DNA from 2 places in the Levilactobacillus yiduensis genome. Region 2 is predicted to be linked to the other one. Evidence: predicted binding sites of a transcription regulator. Region 2 holds the regulator's gene; the other holds the start of a gene.

Region 1 (11,013 bases), on a different contig from region 2:
AACGGCAATGATCAGCACCGCCGAAGCCGCCGCGGACAATTGCGCCGCATTGGAGGCCAATCCTTCCGTGTTCACTTTCCAGATATGAACCGCCAACGTTTCTGCTGGTCGGAACGGGTTCAGCGGACTGGCCGCATCCATCGGGTTCCAGTCAGCGAAGTTGGTGACGGGGGCGCTTTGCCCAGCCGTGTAGATCAAGGCAGCGGCTTCCCCGAAGACCCGGCCGGCACTCAAGACGATCCCGGTCACGATTCCTGGCAAGGCAACGGGTAAGATGATACCGATTTCCGTCTTCCATTTGGACAGACCGAGTGACAGCCCGGCTTCCCGTTGGCTTCGAGAGACCGCACTAAGTGACTCTTCAATGTTCCGCGTTAACAGCGGCAGGTTGAAGAAGGTCAGCGCGATGGCCCCAGAGATAACGGAGAAACCAATCTTGAACTTCACCACGAACAGTAGGAAACCAAACAACCCAACGACCACGGATGGCAATGAGCTCAAGACTTCGATGGCGGAACGAATCAAGCTGGTCCGCCAATTGTCCTTGGCGTATTCCGCCAAATAAATCCCTGCTCCCAATGAAATGGGAATTGAGATCACCATAGTCAGAACCAACAGGTAAAAGGAATTGAACAGTTGCACGCCAATCCCACCGGCACCACTGAAGGCATCGGTCGTTCCGGTCAGAAATGACCAGCTCACGTGTGGCAACCCAGAAATTAGAATGTAAGCCAGTAGGAATACCAGAATTCCCACCACGGTAGCAACGATTAAGTCAATGATGACCGTCGCCAGAAAATCCGTTCGTTTAGCGTTCATGTTTGAGTTGCCCCCTCTTAGCAATGACCCGTACGAGTGCGTTAAAGAATAATGACATCAGTAATAAGATTAAAGCTAATGACCACAACGCGTTGTTGGGTAACGTCCCGTCAATGGTGTCCCCAATCCCGGTGGTCAATTGACTCGTCAGCGTTGAAGCCGGTGAGATCAAGTTTTTCGGCATAATTGCGGCGTTCCCAATAACCATTTGCACGGCTAAGGCTTCCCCGAAGGCTCGAGCCATCCCGAAGATAACGGCGGTCAGAATCCCCGGCGTTGCGGAACGTAGGATTACCCGCGAAACGGTTTGCCAACGCGTGGCTCCCAAGGCTAGTGAAGCTTCCTTGAAGTGCCGTGGCACGGCCCGTAAGCTATCAACGGTCATTGACGTAATCGTTGGTAAGACCATGACGAACAGGACGAACGTGGCCGAGATGATCCCGAAACCAGAACCACCCACGATACTCCGCATGAATGGTACCACGACGGCTAACCCAATGAACCCGTAAACCACGGATGGAATCCCAACCAGCAATTCAATCACAGGTTGCAGTAATTTGCGACCCTTGTTCGGTGAGATTTCCGTCATGAAGATGGCGGTTCCCACTGCGAATGGCGTGGCAACGATTGCGGCGGCGAAGGTCACCGCAAATGACCCCACGATCATCGGCAAGGCACCGGTCTTCCCTTGGTCAGGTGCCCAGTCAGTCCCGGTCAAGAACTTGCCCAGACTCACGTGATTTTGTGTGAAAGTGGCGATTCCTTTAGACGTAATGAACCACAACATGGATGCCACCACCAAGATGATGACGCCGATACACAGGTAACTGATACCTTTACCGACCCAGTCTTCTCTGGTGGCCCGGGTCGCGTGATGCAACCGAGCCGACCAGTCATTAGACTGTGTCTTTTGTTGTTTAAGTTGAAAATTTGTTTGCTCCATGAATTGACTCCCCCTTTAAAAAAAGTGAAGGTGCTCCATTCGCACCTCCACCCCTGTGACTACGACCATTAATAGCGATTACTTAGTTTTGGGTAACAGTTCCCTTAGCGTCCTTGGACACCTTCATGTCATGGATACTAATGTAACCCATGTCCTTAACCAAACTGTTTTGAACAGCCTTGGAATCCATGTACTTCAGGAAGGCAGTCGTGGCTTTATCAGGCGTGCCCTTCGTGTACATGTGTTCGTAAGACCAGATCTTCCACTTGTTGTTTTCAACGTTGTTGTCCGTTGGCGTGACGTTGTCGATGGAAACAGCTTGTAATTTGTTCGTGAAGTAAGAGAAGGCCAGGTAGCTAATGGCACCAGGTGTCGTGGCCACAATCTTTTGAACCGCACCGTTAGAATCTTGTTCTTGGGACTTCACGGCAGTGGCACCCTTCAAGACAGCATTTTCAAACGTTGCTCGTGTCCCACTTCCTTGGGCCCGGTTGATGATGACGATCTTTTGGTCTTTCCCACCGACTTCTTTCCAGTTGGTGATCTTACCAGTAAAGATTTGCTTAACTTGGGCCATCTTCAGGTTCTTGATACCGGCATCCTTGTTAACGACGGGTGCCATGCCGACAACAGCAACCTTGTGGTCAGTCAGCTTATCAGCCTTGATGCCGGCCTTTTCTTCAGCGAAGATATCAGAGTTCCCAATTGAAACGGCTCCTGCTTGGACTTGACTCAACCCAGTCCCAGAACCACCACCTTGAACGGTCAGGTTAACCTTGCTGTTCTTGGCTTGGAAATTAGCACCTGCCTTGGCTGCTAAAGGTTGTAAGGCCGTGGAACCCACTGCCGTCACCTTACCAGATAAGGCTTCGCTACTACTGCTCTTGCTGCTGGTCGAACTCGTTGCCTTGCCACAACCAACTAATAATAAACTAATTGCCGCAATCCCCATTGCTAACTTTGATCCCTTATTCATCTCTGTCACTCCATGTCTTTTAAGATAGTAGAATCACCACGACGTAAGCGAAGACCCAAATAACTTTCGCGGTGCTCCCCTTTAACTTACAACCCTGATTCTACGTGGTGAATATATATTTTCCGTCGCATTCGTGTAAATTTTCGGTAAATTTTGCCAAAAACCGATTTTTTTGACAATTATGCCGATAGTTAAGGGACAAACACGATTAATTGCTTAACAATGTGTGATTAATTGCGTAATATGCCGATAATGGCTAAAATTAAGGGTAAGAGGTGACCAGAAGTGGCAAACAAAAAAGAAAGAGTCTCACGGCACGCCATCATCGTTGATATGAATGACTTCCTGATGGATTATGCCGCTATTAAATTAGGGAAACAACCCAATTTAGCCGAAAAGGTCGCGGCTGCGGCCAAATCAGATTTAACCGGACTGGATCAATTGTTCAAGGACGATGGTGCTGGCCGACGGACCAAGTATTTGGACCTTGCCGAGGGCTTCTTACATGACGAAGCCGATGCCGACGAAGCGGACGCCCCCCACGACTTTACCGCTGCTAGCAACGCCTTAGCCAGTGAGGCTATGAGCTATCTGAGTAGCCACCCCAACGAATTCGACCGTTGGGAAGAAGAATAAATCTGTCTATAAAATTAGCGTCGTCAACTCATCAGGAGCTGCGGCGCTAATTTTTTCTGTTGATCATTGCCATTGCCATAAATCAGCCTTCATATTAGTCGCAATCATTTTAGATAAGAGGTCAATAAATTGATCGGGCATATAGCTTGCTGTATCGAACGTCGTGGGTTGATCGTTAATTTTCGTAATTATCAAGCCCTGGTGCTCCAGTGTCAGACCGTACTTCGGCGCAATCTGACAGAGACGTTCCACTTGTGCTTCATCCATAATCGTTCCTCCCTTAGCCGTTTGCTTTGAGCTTAGCGAATCGGCCGGCCATCGTCAAGCGCCAGTCAGCTACCGAAGGCCTGGCATCGCCAGCTGACATTGGCGCGACCTACGCAAAAACGAGGTCGCTTAGACACGGCGACCTCGCATTTTAATCCTTAACTTGTTAATAACAATACTTATCTTTGGCCAGCTGCTGATGAATGGCGGCCGCCAACTTAGCCTCATCCGGGCCGTCCGCAACGACCTGAACAAAATCGCCACCATACTCAGCAAGCTGCGCCACTTCATGGGCCAGCTGCGGATCCAGTTCAACGTTGGCGTTGACCCGAATCTTGGCTGTCCCGGCGTAACGCTGGCAAATTCGTTGCAGGGCTACCCCTTCCTCTTCTTGGATCGTGGGCATTTCTTCGTATAATGGAAATCCGATTGTCTTCATCTATAATCACCTCTGAATCCTATTGTAAGCGATTACATACGTTTTGCCAATCCTTTTACAACTTTTTCACAAGCTTTCCACTTTCCGCGAACACGCGTTCAAACTCGGCGGAAAGTGTGGTATGATATTGCCAGAAATGGAGGCGATGGCCGGATGCCAATTAAATTAGGCGTACGTGAGTTGGTGGAGTTCACCTTGCGTACTGGTGACCTCAGTGCCACCTCAGGCAGCCAGAACACCGCGCTACTCGGCGCGCAGATCCACCGTCGCCTGCAAAAACAGCGCGGCGAAAACTACCAAAAGGAATATTACTTAGAACAGGCGCTCACCTTAAACGGCGACGACTACCTGATTCACGGCCGAGCTGATGGCGTGACCCTGACGGAAAAGGCCGCCAGCATTGAGGAAATCAAGACGTCCGAAACCGTCTTCGACCAGCTCAGCGACAACACACTGACGCTCTACTGGGCGCAGGTCAAGATCTACGCCTACCTACTAATGACCAAGGAGACTGACCTCGACCAGGTCACGTTGACCCTGACTTATTTCCAGACTAATACGGAAACCACCACCCAGACGGACCAAGTCATCACGCGAGACGAGGCGACGGCCTTCTTCAATCAGGTCATCGCGGAGTATGTGACCTGGCTGAAATTTCGTTCTGACCTACGCGACCGGCGTGACCCGACCATCCAGCAGCTCGACTTTCCCTTCGGTGCTTATCGGCCAGGACAACGCGAACTGGCCGTCGCCGTGTACAAGACGATTCTCACCAGTAAACGGCTGTTTGCCGAAGCACCCACGGGAACCGGGAAAACGATTTCTACGCTCTTTCCTAGCATCAAGGCAATTGGCGAAGGCGTCATCCAACGCATTTTTTATTTAACAGCCAAACAAAGCACTCGGCGCGTGGCCGAGGAAGCCGTGAGCCTGATGGCCAGCCAAGGGTTAAAACTCAAGAGCATCACCCTGACGGCCAAGGATAAGATCATGTTTCCCGAAGAAGCCGACCTGACCCCCGAGGAGAATCCCTACATGCTGGGGTATTACGACCGGTTGAAGCCGGCACTACTGGATCTGATTCAGCACAATGACCAACTCACCCGCCCCGTTATCGAGGACTATGCTCGCAAACACACGCTGGACCCGTTTGAATTTCAACTGGACGCCAGCCTCTTTTGTGACGTCATCATTGGCGATTACAACTATCTGTTCGACCCCCAGGTCCATCTCCAACGCTTTTTTGCGACGGAAGACCCCGACAACTTTTTCCTGATCGACGAGGCCCACAACCTGGTCAGCCGCTCACGGGACATGTATTCGGCGGCCATTACCAGTCGCCCGCTGGACCATCTGATCGACGAGAGCCGCGATTTGGCCCAAGCCACACCCAAACTACGACGGCGACTCCAAGACTTGCGGGCCACCTTTCATGACGTGGCCCAACCGATGCTGGCTGACGGCGAGACCGACAAGACCTTTTTGTTGCCGCCAGAAAACTTTGACCACGACCTCGCTCGCCTGGTCGAAGCCATTCACGATTGGCTGGTCGACCAGCCGCAGACGCCCTTTACCCAGGCCATTCTGGACTACTATTTTGCCGCTATCAGCTACCAGCGTATCGGCGAATATTTCGACGACACCTACCGCATGCGGCTGGAAGTGGCGGACGGCAACATTACGCTCAAGGAACTGTGCCTGGATCCCAGCGCCTTTTTGGCCGACAGCCTGGCATTGGGCCACGGCGCCGTGCTCTTCTCCGCGACCCTGTCGCCCATGACTTACTACCAAACGGTGTTGGGCGGCGATCAGGACAGTCTGGCCTACCAATTGGACTCGCCCTTTGAACCCGAACACCAAGCCATCTTGGTCACCAACTACATCCAGACCACTTACAAGCAACGCGACGCCAACCTGGCCAAGATCCTGCTGGCCATCAAGACGCTGGTCGACGGCAAGACTGGCAACTACCTGATCTTCCTGCCGTCCTACAGCTACCTCTTAACCGTCAGTCAGGCCTTTCACCTGGCCTACCCGCACATCAAGACCGTCTGCCAAGAGGCGAAAATGGCCGAGGCCGACCGCACCGCCTTTCTGGCCAGCTTCACCGCCGACCCCAGCGAAACGCTGGTGGGCTTTGCCATTCTCGGCGGTATCTTCTCCGAGGGCATCGACCTCAAATCCGACCGGCTGATTGGCGTGGGTATCGTCAGTGTGGGTCTGCCCGGTATCAATCCCGAAACGGACCTGCTGCGCGACTACTTTGATGAACAGTCCCACCGTGGCTTTGCGTTTGCCTATCAGATTCCCGGGTTGAACAACGTCTTTCAAGCCGCCGGTCGACTGATTCGCGGGTCCAAAGACGTGGGCATCATTTTACTCATGGATCAACGGTTTGCCAGCCCCCGCTACACCGATCTGTATCCCCGGCACTGGCAACATTTTCGACGACTCTATCGGCCCGAACATCTGACGACCGCCGTGCAAAATTTCTGGCATCAGGAGGTTCCGCAATGAAAACCAAATTAACGTTAGCCCTCGAGGCCACACTCTACGCCTATTGCCGCGAAGCCGGTGCCTTTGCCGTCGAGGAAGTCACCATGCCCGATGACCAGGGTATCGTCGACACGCTCAGCTACCAGGAGATGCCGGACAAGTCCATCGAATGGCGCTGCTACGAGCTGAAGGTCACCAAGAGTGATTTTCACTCCAAGGCCAAATTGTCCTTCATCGGTCACTACAACTATTTCGTCTTGCCGCTCAAACTCTATCAGGAAGTTGCGGACGAAATTCCGGCTAAAATTGGCGTCCTGATCTACCGGCCCTTTGATCCCGCCCTGTTGGCCACCGCAACGGAAGCGCCCAGCACACCGGGCTATTTGACCGTCGCCCGTCCACCACGACGCCAGGACTTGCAGGTCCCCGAATCCGAGTTGACCACGCGCTTTATCGCTTCCCAAGCGCGTGAGGTCGGTAAGGCCAAACAGATGGCCACGGGCTTAAAACAATACAGCACCGAACGGTTATACCAGGAATTAAAAAAGCGTCATCAACATTATGATATTTACGACCCGGATGCCAATTTTTACGACCAGTTCATTGAAGATACCCAGTCCGCGGCGGTCACGGCCTTGCAGAGCGAAATTGACGCGCTGAACCTCGAACGCCACCAGCTCCAGCAACAGCTAAAGGAGTCGCAGTCATGATTTATTTTCCTTACTTTCGTGGGCGGCAGTATGACCTATTGGCTTTGAAAAATATTGCCCAGCAACATATCCTGCCACCCAACATTATTCCCATCATCGAACCTGTCCGTGACATTCGCGCGCTCCCCCAAACCGTGGCGGCCTTCGTCACGCACGACCAACCACTCGTGGTCATTGCCAATCCGACCGTCAGTGACTACGCCTTGACCCAGCAGAAGCTCTATGATTGGCGGCCCTACGCGACCAATCCCCAGCTCATCGTGGGCCACGTGCTCACGCCAACCACGATTCCGGATAGCCTGACGCCAACGGCTGACCACCGAACGCTACTGGTGGCGCGGCAATACGACGAACTGGTCGCCGCCAAACAGGCCGGTTGGCTAGCGGCCCCGACCTATTTGTTGGTCCCACCGGAAGCCCGGATTCGGCAGTTGATTGACCGGCCCAGCGTGAGTTTATTTGACCACGCCTGGCTGCCCGAGCACGACCGCAGCTACGCCGACATCACGGACGGCTTTTTCAGCGATGACTGGGCATTGGCTGCCCTCGATGGCTACCAAGGCGTCAGTGATTACACCATTGGCGGCGCACACTACAGCGAGCACGGCTATCCCGCTCGGGCCGTCACCCTCCATCTCACCTACTTTGCCGGCGACCAGTTGCGGATTCACCGATTCGTTTCCGACGACCGCGACGACTTCCGCCACCCCAAGGAAAAGTTCTTCCAGGCCGTGGCCAAATTGGCGCAGTGGTTGCCCGAGCAAGATGCGGCGGTCCAAACGCCAGCAGCCCAGGCTTTGGCGGCATACCATGACCAGCAACACTTCCCCGGCCTAGGCGTGGTCAAGCGCTTGAGCCTGGAGCACCACCTGCAAACGATGGCCGCTTACTTCAAAGCCCATTATCCAGTCTAGTGGCGATAGCGTTAGTCTGCCCGCCTACCAGTCATTGCTACTTCATTTCCTAAATTACGGATTAGCCTAGCCTGTCATAGGCGGACAGAGACCCCAACCATGACGTAAAAAAACCACAGTCAGTAATTTTCAACCGACTGTGGCTTTTGAATTAATCTTATTTAAATTAAGCGGGTAAGACGCTAACGCCTTCTGGAACCATGAAGTCCTTTTGAATCAGCGTCAACTTACCGCTCTGCGCGTCACGCTTGTACAACGTTGCGTTGTCTGAGTTTTGGTTGACCACGACGACCAAGCTTTGGTCTGACGTCCAGTTGAAGTCACGCGGGAAGTCCCCCTCCGTGGAGATGCGTTGTACCAACGTCAATTTGCCGGCGTCGTCACTGGCAAAGACAGCCAGCGAGTTGTTGCCCCGGTTGGAGACGTAAACGAACCGGCCATCGCTACTCAACCGAATGGCTGCGGCACCGTTGTGAGTCGTCCAGTCAGCGGGAATCGTTGAGGTGATTTCTTTCACAGCAAATTTGCCAGTGGCAGGATCGTAGCTTAATGTGGCCACGTTACTGCTGAGTTCGCCGACCAGGTAAGCCACACCCTTCTTATCGTCAAAGACGATGTGCCGTGGGCCGTAACCTGCGGGCATTTCCAATTGACTGACTGGGGACAGCTTACCAGCTGCGGACACGTCGTACACGTAAACGCGGTCTGAACCCAAGTCGCAGACGACTAACCGGTTGTCCGGCGTCAGGTCAGCGAAATGGGGGTGCGGGCCATCAGCTTGTTCTGGTGCTGGGCCAACTGGATCAGAATCAATGACCTTATCCGCTTCGGTCAACGTTCCGTCTTCAGCGATGGCGTAAACCGTGACTGCGGCCGTGTGGTAGTTGGCCGTGTAGACCAATTGCCGGGCTTCGTCGACCGCCACGTAGGCTGGTGACGACCCTGGATCCAAGACCTGTTGGATGGCCCGTGGCTTTTCTTCGGAAACGTCATAGATGATCAACCCACCGTGGGTCTCGCCATCCGTTTCCTTCTTGTTGATGACGTATAAGCGTTTGGCTGCGGCTTTGGCAATGTAGGTTGGGCTTCCAGCTGAAGCTAACCATTCACAATCCATGAGCTTAGGTGCTGCGGTGTCCACGCTGATCCGGTAGATCCCGCGACTAATGCGCTTGGTATAAGTTCCAATGTAAAAATCTTCCGTCATGTGTGCTGCCCCTTTCAACTTGTCACTATCACTTTTAAGTATAGCACAGCTCGCGGGTAAACACCGAGGAAGTCACTGGTAGAAATCTGTAAAGACCGGTACAATGAAGATAAACACTATTTGAAAGGACCCACCACACATGTCTAGTTTTGAAGGGTATCATCCCCTACTGACCCCCCTCTTTCGTTTCGATTGGCTGACTCAGTTCAAGTTGAAAAATGTTGCCGACCTGACTGGCAACGACCTCGGTGCCACCGCCGATTGGGTCAATACCACCATGCATGACACCATGAACCGGACGGCGTTGACCTGGGGTATCGAACGCCGGCGCATCCACAAACTGGTCGCCTGGGGCGGCTTTCGCGAATTGGACCTGACCGCCCACACAGGTAAGATCGGCTTTTATGGCAAACGCCTGCCGGCCAGCGAGCAACAAGAAATCGTCGACCGCCTGGTGCACTTTGGTCATGAAGAATTACAGCTGACCACGCTAACACTCGCCGACGCTGGCAAATTAGACACAGCCGTCCTAGCCGCCGCGGGCTTCCAGAAACACGCAGATTCCTGGCAGTGGCGCGCTTAACCCCGTCTCTTCTGGATTGCCTCACTGCTCACCGGCGGCCATGCAGTAATTTTTAAACAAAATAGTCATCAGGATGTTTGCCAATTGCAAACGTCCTTTTTTCGTTCAACTAACTGCGGTTTAAAAACTGGCAAGAAACGCCAGCTGACCGGAACGACACAGCTAGCGAATCGATAACTAAAGGTTGCAAGCTCGAAAGTAGCCAGATTTATGGTGACACCAGGGTTTACGGGGATAAAACTAGTCTTTGAATGCACCTTGGTCCGTGCTGGCCGCCTGACCGTTCGCTAACCTAACAAAACGCACCCCAAGAAAAAAGGCCGCCCCGTGGACGACCCAGAACGAGCGTCAGACCTAGTCCTCGCTCACCCGTTGATTTAATTCTTCTGCAATTTCAAAGGATTCACTGACATACGCATCCCGCACGCCCAGATAGTAACAGGCTAGACTACCGACCGCAACGAACACGAAGTCCAGTGGGTATGGCAACCAGCCCGCGCCACCGAACTCGTGGCTCCCAGCTAACGACATGACCGTTAGCCAGACCATTTCGACCAGCAACCAGCGACTGCCCTTGAGACTGGCGCGCAAGGCTTGCCACCCCGCGGGCCGGCGTACCTCGTAATACACGTAGAAGACCAGTCCCAGGGCAATCACGCCAAAGACTTCAATGGTCGTCGGCCACTTGGCCCAGTAAATGGCGAGACTCGCCAGGACATAAGCCAAGGGGGCCCAGCCACGCAGGCCGTGTAGGTGAAATGGCCGCGCGAACTGTGGCGCCTGTCGCCGAAGAGCTGCGACCGTCACCGGCCCAGTCAGGTAGGCGATCAGCGTCGACGTGGAAATCACGTTGGACAGCGCACTCCAATTCCGGAAGCCCGCCACCAGGACGACTCCCAGGAGCATGTTGACGACCATGGCGCGCCGAGGCGTTTGGTATTTGCGGTTGACTTCACCCAGCCGTGTCGGCATGTGCTTAGTCCCCGTCATCGCCGCTAAAGCGCGACTGGTCGTGGCCACGAA
Region 2 (11,013 bases):
TGGAACCACTGAATAAAAACACGACCAATGGACCAGCAAGACGCACAGGATTTTTTAGGAGGATTTTGACACCATGACCGTAACTGTAGGCATTGATAAAATGGGTTTTTATACCCCCGACCAGTATTTAGATATGGTCGATCTGGCACACGCCCGGGGAGAGGACCCCAACAAGTATCTCATTGGCATTGGCCAATCCAAACAGGCGGTCATTCCGCCAACCCAAGACGTCGTCACCATGGCGGCCAATGCAGCCAGCCAGATTTTGACCCCGACGACTAAGGCTGACATCAACATGGTGTTGTTTGGCACCGAATCGGGCGTGGACAATTCCAAGGCCACCGCAGTGTACTTGGCCCACCTGTTAGGGCTACCCGCCAACACCCGCGCCATTGAATTGAAGCAAGCCTGTTACGGGGCGACAGCAGGACTACAGTTGGCGGCCGACTTTGTCCGGGTCCATCCGACGGCCAAGGTATTGGTCATTGGTGCCGACATCGCGCGCTACGGCTTGCGAACGGCCGGTGAGGTCACGCAGGGTGGCGGGGCCGTGGCGATGCTGATCACGGCTAACCCCCGTATCCTGGCCTTAGATGCCATCAGCAGTTACCACACAGAAGACGTGATGGACTTTTGGCGGCCGACCTACCGGACCGAAGCCCTGGTCGATGGCAAATATTCAACCAACGTCTACTTGGACTTCTTCAAAACGGTCTGGTCAGACTATCAGGCCCAGACGGCTCGGTCCATCGCTGATTTCTCAGCCTTTGTATTCCACTTGCCATTCACGAAAATGGGGCGCAAGGGGTTGCGGCAGATCTTACCGGAAGCGTCCACGCCCCAACAAGCAGCGTTGACGGCCGCCTTTGAAGCTAGTCAAGCTGACAATCGTGAGGTGGGGAACCTATACACGGGATCGCTGTATCTGAGCTTTTTGTCCCTGTTACGGCACGGTACGCTGACCGGTGGTGAACGGCTGGGCTTCTTCAGTTACGGGTCCGGCGCTGAGGGCGAATTCTTCAGTGGTGTGCTACAGCCGACGTATCGTTCCGGATTTGATGAGGCCTTCCTGGCGCAGCAGTTGGCCGACCGGCAAGCCGTTAGTGTGGCCGAATACGAGGCCATTTTCCAACAACAGTTAAGCAATGATGGTCGTGATACACAGTTGGCTGTTGGCGAAGTGACCGCACCATACTATTTAGCGGGGCGGCAACACCAGCAGCGACAGTACCGGCAACGGTGAATCCTGATAATTTTAGAAATTAAAAAGGCGTTTGGCGGAAATCGTCAAACGCCTTTTTACATAGGAACTTTAAATAGTCGAAATCAAATGCTACTGGTCACCGTATTTCGGTTGATCTACTCAAATTGGTTCTTCGTGAGGTAGCCGTCTTTGTAGACCAGGACGGGAGACTGCTTGCCGACTCGGATGATCAAGCTGTAGCCCTTACCTAAAGCCTTCTTCAATGAGGCACTGGTTTGGATGAAGTTGTGCGCGAACTTGGGCCATTTGGCTTGCTTGGCCTGACTCGGGTCCGCGTGGAGGGCCTTGATGGTCTTCTTTAGGCTGGTATTGGTAATGGTCAGTGTGTACGTCTTGGTTGCCTGGTCAAAGGTCACCGGCCCCAGCTTTTTCAGGGACTTAGCTAATTGTTGGGTGACCTGCTTTTCGGCATCTGCTTGGGTCATGGTGTGGTCGCTACTAGCAAAGGCCTGACCAGATTGCGAGCTGATGGCCGACGTTTTGGAAACGGCACTTTCGGTTGACTGGGCCCGCTGCTGATGGCCAGACCAGTAGGGCAGTTTCCAAACGGCACCGGCCGTGACCAGAATCGTGAGCACTAAAACGATCAGCGGCCCACGCCGGGATTCTCCCCGTCGCCCGGCGTTGATTACTGAAAAAAAGGTAATGACGATAAAAATGGCACCCAGAATCGCAATTCCTAAGAACATGTTAACCCCTCCGCATGATAAGTTAGGTTAAGTATAGCATGAAAGCGGTGAGGAAGGTTAGGACGTGTCGGCCAGAGCAAACAAAACGTGAAAGACTATGCAAACTCGAATATTTTCTTGGCTTCAGCAATGAAAACGGCTTCTCGGGGAATTATAACCGAATATTAATCAAAAATCCATCGCATAGAGTTAATGTTTCGGGTATAATAAAGACATTCAAGAGAGAAATGAGGAGATTCGATTGACTAACGTATACTTAGCAGGACCCTTCTTTGATGATGAACAGACTTCCCGGATCGAACGGGCAGAAAAGGCCTTAGCTGCCAATCCCCGAGTGGCCAACGTGTTTAGCCCTCGGTTAAGTGAAATTCCTGGCCTAGAAATGGGCACGCCTGAATGGGCGACGCAAACCTTCCAAATGGATGTTCACCAGATCGACCAGGCGGACGTTGTGGTTGCCTTGGTCGACTTCGTGGATGACCAGGTGGACTCCGGGACGGCCTTCGAGATTGGTTACGCCTTTCACAGCAAGAAGCCAGTCGTGGTCTTACACGAAAAGGACACCATCTTAAACTTGATGCTAGCGGAAGGGCTCCACGCCTACCTCCGCGAAGCCGAAGCCTTGGCTGCCTATGATTTTGCCACATTGCCAGAAAGTCATTACCAAGGTAAAGTCATTTAATCCGATAATTTCAGCAAAAAAGTCAGCCCTCGCAGATGGAGAGCTGGCTTTTTAACATAAGTATGCGGTCGTTAGTGGACGTCGTCACGGAATAGACCGACGACTTTGCCCAAAACGCTGACGTGATTCAAAATAATCGGGGCCATGGTGTCGTTTTCTGGTTGAAGCCGGTAGTGATCGGCTTCCTTGAAGAACCGTTTACAAGTGGCCTCATTTTCTTCCGTCATGGCAATGACGATATCGCCGTTGTCGGCGGATTGTTGCCGGCGGACGATGACCTGGTCGCCGTTTAAGATGCCGATGTTGATCATACTTTCGCCCCGAATCGTGAGCATAAAGAGCTGATCGTCATCATTTTCAAATTCAGGCGGAACGGGGAAGTAGTCCGTGGCTTCCTGAACGGCAAGGATTGGTTCGCCGGCCGTAACGGTTCCCAAGACGGGAATTCGCGTTTGTTCTTCGTGGACGCCTAATTCTTCTAACCCAGCGGGCGTGACTTCCAGTGCCCGGGGCTTGGTCGGGTCCTTGACTAACAGCCCCTTCTTTTCTAGGCGGGCGATGTGACCGTGGACCGTCGACGTTGAAGAAAGCGCAACGGCTTCCCCAATTTCACGGACAGTGGGGGGATACCCTTTTTCATTGACCCGTTCCCAAATGAAGCGGAGAACGGCGATTTGTTTGCTTTCAGAAGCCTTACTCATTTTTTCTGCCACCTCGTTCGTCATTCGTAGTTTTGTTTAGTGCAATTGTAGCATAGGTACCGAACGTTTTCAAACAGATGTTCGGTTAAATTGGTTGAAATTTGAAAATAACCCTGATATGATAGGTGTCGACTTGAATTTTCAAGGAAAATAACGTAACTAAACTCAAATACTTTTACAAGGAGGACTGTTCATGGCAGAACCCACAATGGACACCCTATTAACACGCATCAACGAACTCGCACACAAGAACAAGGCTGAAGGCCTGACGCCCGCTGAGAAGACGGAACGCGCTGGCTTACGGCAACAATATTTGAAGCTCTTCAAGGCCAGCTTCCGTAGCCAAGTTGAAATGCTGCAGGTCTACGACAAGAACGGCAAGGAAGTTACCCCTGAAAAGGTCCGTCAGATCCAACGCAACAAGGGCTTGCGGGACGATTAAGCGGTAATGGCGAGTCCTTTTTGGGATTCGCTCTTTTAATTTGGTTTAAGTTTGTGTAGAATTGTTAAATGAATGACTTCATCAAAGGAGGGGAAACGACTTGGCAACTTGGATCTGGATCTTAATCGTGATCGTCGTCGGTTTAGCCTGTGCAGCGGGTGGCTTTTTCGGCGCACGGAAGTACATGGAAAACTATCTGAAAGACAATCCACCAATCAACGAAGACCAATTACGGGCAATGATGTTGCAAATGGGCCAAAAGCCTTCACAGCGGAAACTTCATCAAATGATGAACGCCATGCAACAAAATGCACACAAAAAATAAGTTGGTTTTTTTGAGACTCGCTTCCAGTTTTCTTCCTGGAGCGAGTCTTTTTCGTTGTATTTTCTCAGATTTCCAGTAAAATGATAAAGTCTGTGCTATATTTTAATCATATTCTAATTTTTAAGGAGGGATGTTCGTGAGTATTTTTCGCAAATTATCTTGGTATTTCCGGTTGGAATGGCGGCGATACCTGGTCGGGGTCATTGGCTTGTTGCTGACGGCACTCATCGCGATTATTCCCCCGCGGATCATCGGGAACATGGTCGATGGCATTCACGGGCAGACCATGACGGGCCACGTGCTGGCCATGGACTTATTATTCGTGACGCTGGCGGCACTCGCCCAGTATGGCACGCGCTACATTTGGCGTAACGCCATCTGGGGTGGTGCGGCCCGGTTGGAGCAATTATTACGTAACCGACTGTTCAACCATTTCATGCAAATGGACCGGGTCTTTTACCAGAAGTATCGGACCGGGGATCTGATGGCCCACGCAACCAATGACTTGGAGGCCGTCCAACGGGTCGCCGGCGGCGGGATTCTCCAATTCGCCGATGCGATTATTACCGGGGGTACCACGTTGATTGCCATGATGGCATTGATCGACTGGCGGCTGACGTTATTGGCCATCGTGCCATTTCCATTTCTCGCGGTCATCTCGTGGTATCTGGGACAGAAGATTCACCGGGCCTTTGGGGAGTCTCAAGCGGCATTTTCGCGGCTGAACAATAAGGCTCAGGAAAGTATTAGTGGCATCAAGGTCATCAAGGCTCTCGGTCAAGATGACGCCGACGTTGCCGACTTTGACAGTCAGGTCGACCAGACCATTCAGATCAACCGGCGCGTGAACCGGTTGGATTCCATGTTTGACCCCGCCATTACCTTAATTATCTCGATCTCTTACGTGGCGACCATCGTGCTTGGGGGCCTGTTTGTCACCCACAACGTGATTACGATTGGGAACCTGGTGTCCTTCATCAGTTACCTAGCCATGATGGTTTGGCCGATGTTTGCTGTCGGGATGCTGTTTAACACCATGGAACGGGGCAATGCCAGTTATGACCGGGTCATGGAGCTACTGGCTCAAAAGACCCACATCATTGACCAGACCAATGGGATTCAGACGCGGCCAAGCGGAACGCTGAGCTATCACGTTCAGCAGTTTGACTATCCGGACAATGCTGGGGCCAGTCTGAAACGCATCGACTTCGAGCTGCCAGCCGGGCATACGCTGGGCATCGTTGGCCGGGTCGGTGCGGGGAAGTCCACGATTATGAAATTGATCCTGCGGGAATTTGACAATTATTCCGGCGAGATCGACTTCGGGGGTCACCCCATCAAGGATTACGCGCTGGACAGCTATTTGCCAGCCATTGGGTACGTGCCTCAGGAAAGTTTCCTGTTCTCATCCAACATTTTTGAAAATATTCGGTTTGCTCGGCCCGACGCCTCACAAGCTGAGGTTGAAGCTGCCGCGGCCAAGAGTGATCTAGCGGGGCAGATTGCCAAATTACCGGCGGGGTATGAGACCGAAGTCGGTGAAGAAGGCATCTCCTTGTCTGGGGGACAACGACAACGGTTAGCGATTGCCAGAGCGTTGCTGATCAATCCTGAATTGCTGATCCTAGACGATGCCCTGTCGGCTGTGGATGCTGAGACTGAAGCGGAGATCCTGGAGAATTTGAAAGCCGAACGGGCCAACAAGACCACGATTATTTCCGCTCACCGGTTAAGTTCCGTCATGAACGCCGACGAAATCTTGGTCTTGGATCAAGGGGCCGTGGTCGAACGCGGAACGCATGAGGACCTCATGGCGGCTCACGGCTGGTACCAACGCATGTTTAATCAGCAACAATTAGAAACACAAGTGAAGGGAGGCATCAGTGATGGCAGATAAGACACACCAGTCAGCTTGGGCGCACAGCATGTCCAGCAAGGAACAACTGACCGTGATCAAGCGGCTCTTCAAGTTTGCGGCACCGTACAAATGGTTTTTCATCGGTTCCGTCATCTTGTCGGCGTTGATCAGTGCGGTCAACGCCTTCTTGCCGTGGCTGCTGCAGACCTACATGGACAAATATTTACGGACCAACAATGCCACCATTGTAATCATGTGGCTGTTTGCTGGGCTTTACCTCTTCGGCATGATCGTGAAAGCCGTCTTCCAGTTCTGGCAAAACTATACCAGTACCATGGGGGCCGAGTACATGCTGGAAAATGTCCGTCGCAAATTATTTAACGATTTGCACGGCAAGGGGATGCGCTACTTCGATCAAACGCCGGGCGGGTCGATCCTGTCGCGGTTGATGAACGATACCATGACGTTCTCCAACTTCTGGGCCCTGTTCAACACGCTGGTGCTGGCCCTATTTGCGGTCATTTCGTCCTTCATCGCCATGTTCGTGACGGACGTGACGGTGGCGCTGTGGACGCTGGTGTTGGTGCCATTTCTCGCGTTAACGATCTGGTACTACCAACGCTTCAGTTCCAAGGTCTACCGGCGCATGCGGGAACGGCTCAGTGAGCTAAATACCAAGCTGGCCGAAGCCATTACCGGGATCAGCGTCATTCAGGAATTCCGGCAAGAAAAGCGAACGGCGAAAAACTTTGAAAAGACCAACGAGGCGTACTACGGTACACGGCGTGATATGATTCGGACCAACTCACTTCTGTTGAGCCCCATCATCAACTTGTTCTATGCGTTGGGAACGGTCATTATCTTAGGACTCTTCGGGATTCGCGGGGTCCACGAGGTTGTGGCTGCCGGGGTGATTTACGCGTTCATTACCTACCTGAACAACTTCTACAGCCCAATGAGTAATATGATGGATAATCTGAGTGACTTCCAAAACGGGATGGTGGCTGGCTCGCGGGTCTTACGGATCATTGATGATCGGACCTTAGCGCCGCAGCAGCATCCGGTGGCGGACGCGAAAATCACGGCCGGCAAAATTGAATTTCGCCACGTGACCTTCGCCTACGACCAAGAACACCCAGTCTTGCGTGACGTTTCATTCGTCGCCGAACCGGGCCAAACGGTCGCCTTAGTGGGCCAGACGGGGTCCGGGAAGACGTCAACCATCAACGTGTTGATGCGCTTCTACGAATTCCAATCCGGCCAAGTTCTGATCGACGGGCGTGACATCCGCGAGTATCCAGCGGCTGAATTACGGTCGAAGATGGGCCTGGTCCTCCAAGAACCCCAGCTTTTTTACGGCGACATTCAGACCAATATTCGCATGTTCAACCCGGATATTTCGGACGAACAAGTTCAGCGTGCGGCGCACTTTGTTCAGGCTGACGAGTTCATCGATCAGTTGCCACAAGGGTACGCCACACCCGTACTTGAACGGGGGACGGAGTATTCAGCCGGTCAACGCCAGCTGATTACGTTTGCTCGGACCGTGGTCACGGATCCAAAGATTTTGATCTTAGACGAAGCCACGGCTAACGTCGATACGGAAACGGAAACCATGATTCAAAATGGCCTGGATCGGATTCAAGAAAACCGGACGACGATTGCGATTGCCCACCGGTTATCCACGATTCAAAACGCCGATTTGATTCTGGTCTTGAACCAAGGAAAAATCGTCGAACGGGGGACCAACGATGAATTGATGGCCCAGCACGGCTACTACTACGACATGATTGAACTGCAAAACGCGGCTCACGTTGCGGAGTGACGATGATTGTGCTGGCCGCCTTGCCGTTGGCCAAATTTGGACCGTGACGCTGTGGGAAGGACCGGTCGAAGCCAAAAATCGTGTCTCGAAGACGCCAGTTTCCAAGCAAGTCACTTGAAAACTCCCACGGCTGAGTCCAAATTTAGCTCACTCACGGCTACGTGGCAGATCATTCGCGCATGTTGATGAACGTTGTTATTTCAGCGATGTTCTTGCTAACTTTATGTTTGATCTCTGACAGCCGCAGGTGACGGGGTGGACTGATTTAATGTTCACGATCCCTGTCAGCTGGGTAATTATAAGGTGTTTCGGTACTTGCAACCTTTAGTCATCAAAAAAGGATTGTTCTCGTCAGCGGGTGCTGGCAGGAACAATCCTTTTGCTTACTTCTTTTTTTCACCGGTGACATCGACGTAATGGAAATTGGGATCGATCTCTTGGTCGAGTTGGTCAAAGGCCGCCTGCATCTGCTTTTCGATGACGGCCTGGCCTTCTTCGTTGAGCTTCATCTTGCGGTCGATGACGATTGGTGTGCCAAAGGCAATCGTGACGGGCTTGCGTGAGAACAGTTGCTTGAACGTCAGTGGACCCTGGTAAACGGCGGGCACCAGGGGCACCCCAGCCATTTTGGCAATGACCGCGGCCCCCCCCTTGAGTTCACTAGAATGCCGTGAACCGGATGGGAACATGATCAAGGACAGGTCGCCTTGGCGCAGGATGCGCACGGGCGTCTTGATGGCGGATGGCCCCGGGTGATCACGATTTACCGGGAAACCATTGACATGTTTCAACAACCATCGGAAAATAGGGTTTTGGAACAATTCTTCTTTTGCCATGAAGCTGAACTTCCGGGGATAGGCCGCCATCGCGAAATAGACGGGGTCAAACCAAGTACGGTGCGGGCCCACTAAGACGTAGGGGCCATCCGGTAAGTCAGCTTGGTGAACGTAGCGGGCGCGACCGTTGATGAGAAATAGAATCGTGCAAACCACGCCACGTAGAAATTTATAAAACATGTGGTGCGCTCCTCTCGAATGAGACCATTTCATCTAGTATGCAAAAAAAACGGCACCGTTGCAAGTTATCTCTAAAAATTTTGAAAGTGGGTGGTCAAATTGACCTTGAAACCCGATGAACGCATTGACCAGTTGTATAGCCAAGATATTCAGATCATTCAAAGCCCCGAGGTCTTCGCGTTCTCACTGGACGCCGTGTTGCTTGCGGACTTCGCCAAGCTGCCGTTACGGGCCAGTAGCCAGACCGTTGACCTGTGTGCCGGCAACGGGGCAGTCGGCCTGTTCATGAGTCACAAGACACACGGCAAGATTGCCGAGGTGGAGATCCAACCCCGCTTGGCTGACATGGCACGTCGAAGTGTGGCCCTGAACCAGCTAGACGACCAGATGACCGTCTACGAGGGGGACTTGGCCCAGGTCAACCAGTGGATTCCCAAGGACTCAGCAGACGTGGTGACCTGTAACCCGCCGTACTTTGAGGATTTACCGGACAGTCAGAAGAATCCGAACCGTTATCTGGCCATCGCCCGTCACGAAATTTTGACGAACCTGGCGACCATCGTGGCAACGACCAGTGGTCTATTGAAGATGAACGGCAAGGCCTACTTCGTTCACCGGCCGGACCGCTTGTTTCAGCTGCTACAACTGATGGCGGCTAACCGCTTGGCTCCCAAACGCATCCGGTTGGTCCACCCCAAGCCGAACAAAGAAGCCAACATGGTTCTAGTTGAGGCCATCAAGGATGGAAAGCCCGGTGGTGTGCGGTTCCCGGCGCCAGTGACTGTATACGATGCGCAGGGCAACTACACGCCAGAAGTGGAGGCGTTGCTCTATGGCCGCCAATAAGGCGTATTATTTCTATGTGCTGTTATGCGCAGACAACTCACTGTATGGGGGATTCACCACGGACGTTGCCAAACGGTTTGCGACCCATTTAGCCGGTAAGGGAGCCAAGTATACCAAGGTCCATCGACCGCTCAAGGTGCTCTACAGCGAGGCTTTTGACAACAAACACGATGCACTCCACGCCGAATGGGCCTTCAAGCATCAGAGCCGCCAGCACAAATTAGCGTATTTGGCGGCGCACGGAATAAGTGTTTAGTGGTGCACAAGCCAGTTTTTGTGTTAAACTAATTAAGTGCTTTAGAAACAGATATCTTTTTAGGAGGAACTAACTGTGAAAATTATTGCTTATGGCATTCGTGACGATGAACAACCTTACTTGAAGCAATGGTCTAAGGACCAAGGGATTGAAGTTAAGGCTGTTGGAGATTTACTGGACGAAAAGACGGTTGATCTTGCTAAGGGCTATGACGGCGCAGTTGTCTACCAACAAAAGCCTTATACGGCGGCAGTCTTAGACAAGCTAGCCGCTAACGGGGTTACGAATCTGTCATTACGGAACGTTGGGGTTGATAACGTTGATGCTGACGCTGTTAAGCGTAACGGCTTCAAGGTTACCAACGTCCCAGCTTACTCACCAGAAGCCATCGCTGAATTAACGGTGACCCAACTGATGCGCTTGTTACGTCGGACCCCTACGTTCGACCGCAAACAAGCCAATGGTGACTTGACTTGGGCCCCAGACATTGCTGATGAATTGAACAGCATGACTGTTGGTGTTGTGGCAACTGGTCGAATCGGCCGCGCTGCGATGAAGATCTACCAAGGCTTTGGTGCTAAGGTCATCGCTTACGATGTTTACCACAACCCAGAATTGGAAAAGCAAGGGATCTACGTTGACACCATGGACGAATTGTACGCCCAAGCTGACGTGATTTCCTTACATGCCCCAGCAACGAAGGACAACGACAAGATGTTGAACGACGACGCCTTCAGCAAGATGAAGGATGGCGTTTGGATCTTGAACCCTGCCCGTGGTGCCCTTATCGACACTGATGCATTGATCCGGGCCTTAGACAGCGGCAAGGTTGCCGGTGCCGCCTTGGATGTTTACGAAGACGAAGTTGGTATCTTCAACACCGACTTTGGCAGCTTCGATGCTATTCCTGACGAACGGCTGAAGAACTTGATGAAGCGCGAAAACGTGCTGGTTACGCCACACATCGCCTTCTACACCAAGACTGCCGTTAAGAACATGGTGCAATTTGCTTTGAACAACAACAAGCAATTGATCGAAACGGGCAAGGCTGAAAACGAAGTTAAGTTTTAAGCACTAACCGCGAAGATGTCTGACGAGTCATTTGACGA

What was found. The regulator LexA, encoded in region 2, represses DNA repair genes until DNA is damaged. The targets are predictions, from matches to a motif close to CNAACANNTGTTNG.
Region 1: a site for LexA is predicted at 4,168-4,181, ahead of NGM66_RS00285 (ATP-dependent DNA helicase). Genes of this name have one in related genera too.

What each region holds. Positions count from the first base shown of each region.
Region 1 is NZ_JAMXAZ010000001.1:46,340-57,352, forward strand. Features, by position in the region: gene pstA (phosphate ABC transporter permease PstA) at 1-819, opposite strand, end outside; gene pstC (phosphate ABC transporter permease subunit PstC) at 809-1,762, opposite strand; gene NGM66_RS00265 (phosphate ABC transporter substrate-binding protein PstS family protein) at 1,845-2,738, opposite strand; gene NGM66_RS00270 (hypothetical protein) at 3,024-3,374, shown strand; gene NGM66_RS00275 (hypothetical protein) at 3,438-3,641, opposite strand; gene NGM66_RS00280 (PTS sugar transporter) at 3,808-4,080, opposite strand; gene NGM66_RS00285 (ATP-dependent DNA helicase) at 4,234-6,597, shown strand; gene NGM66_RS00290 (hypothetical protein) at 6,594-7,286, shown strand; gene NGM66_RS00295 (sce7725 family protein) at 7,283-8,200, shown strand; gene NGM66_RS00300 (lactonase family protein) at 8,367-9,407, opposite strand; gene NGM66_RS00305 (GNAT family N-acetyltransferase) at 9,547-9,990, shown strand; gene NGM66_RS00310 (APC family permease) at 10,345-11,013, opposite strand, start outside.
Region 2 is NZ_JAMXAZ010000009.1:83,376-94,388, reverse strand. Features, by position in the region: gene NGM66_RS07280 (hydroxymethylglutaryl-CoA synthase) at 74-1,243, shown strand; gene NGM66_RS07275 (hypothetical protein) at 1,360-1,953, opposite strand; gene NGM66_RS07270 (nucleoside 2-deoxyribosyltransferase) at 2,195-2,635, shown strand; gene lexA (transcriptional repressor LexA) at 2,707-3,336, opposite strand; gene NGM66_RS07260 (DUF896 domain-containing protein) at 3,530-3,778, shown strand; gene NGM66_RS07255 (YneF family protein) at 3,879-4,103, shown strand; gene NGM66_RS07250 (ABC transporter ATP-binding protein) at 4,240-6,000, shown strand; gene NGM66_RS07245 (ABC transporter ATP-binding protein) at 5,990-7,786, shown strand; gene NGM66_RS07240 (lysophospholipid acyltransferase family protein) at 8,170-8,802, opposite strand; gene NGM66_RS07235 (tRNA1(Val) (adenine(37)-N6)-methyltransferase) at 8,893-9,648, shown strand; gene NGM66_RS07230 (GIY-YIG nuclease family protein) at 9,635-9,904, shown strand; gene NGM66_RS07225 (D-2-hydroxyacid dehydrogenase) at 9,980-10,975, shown strand.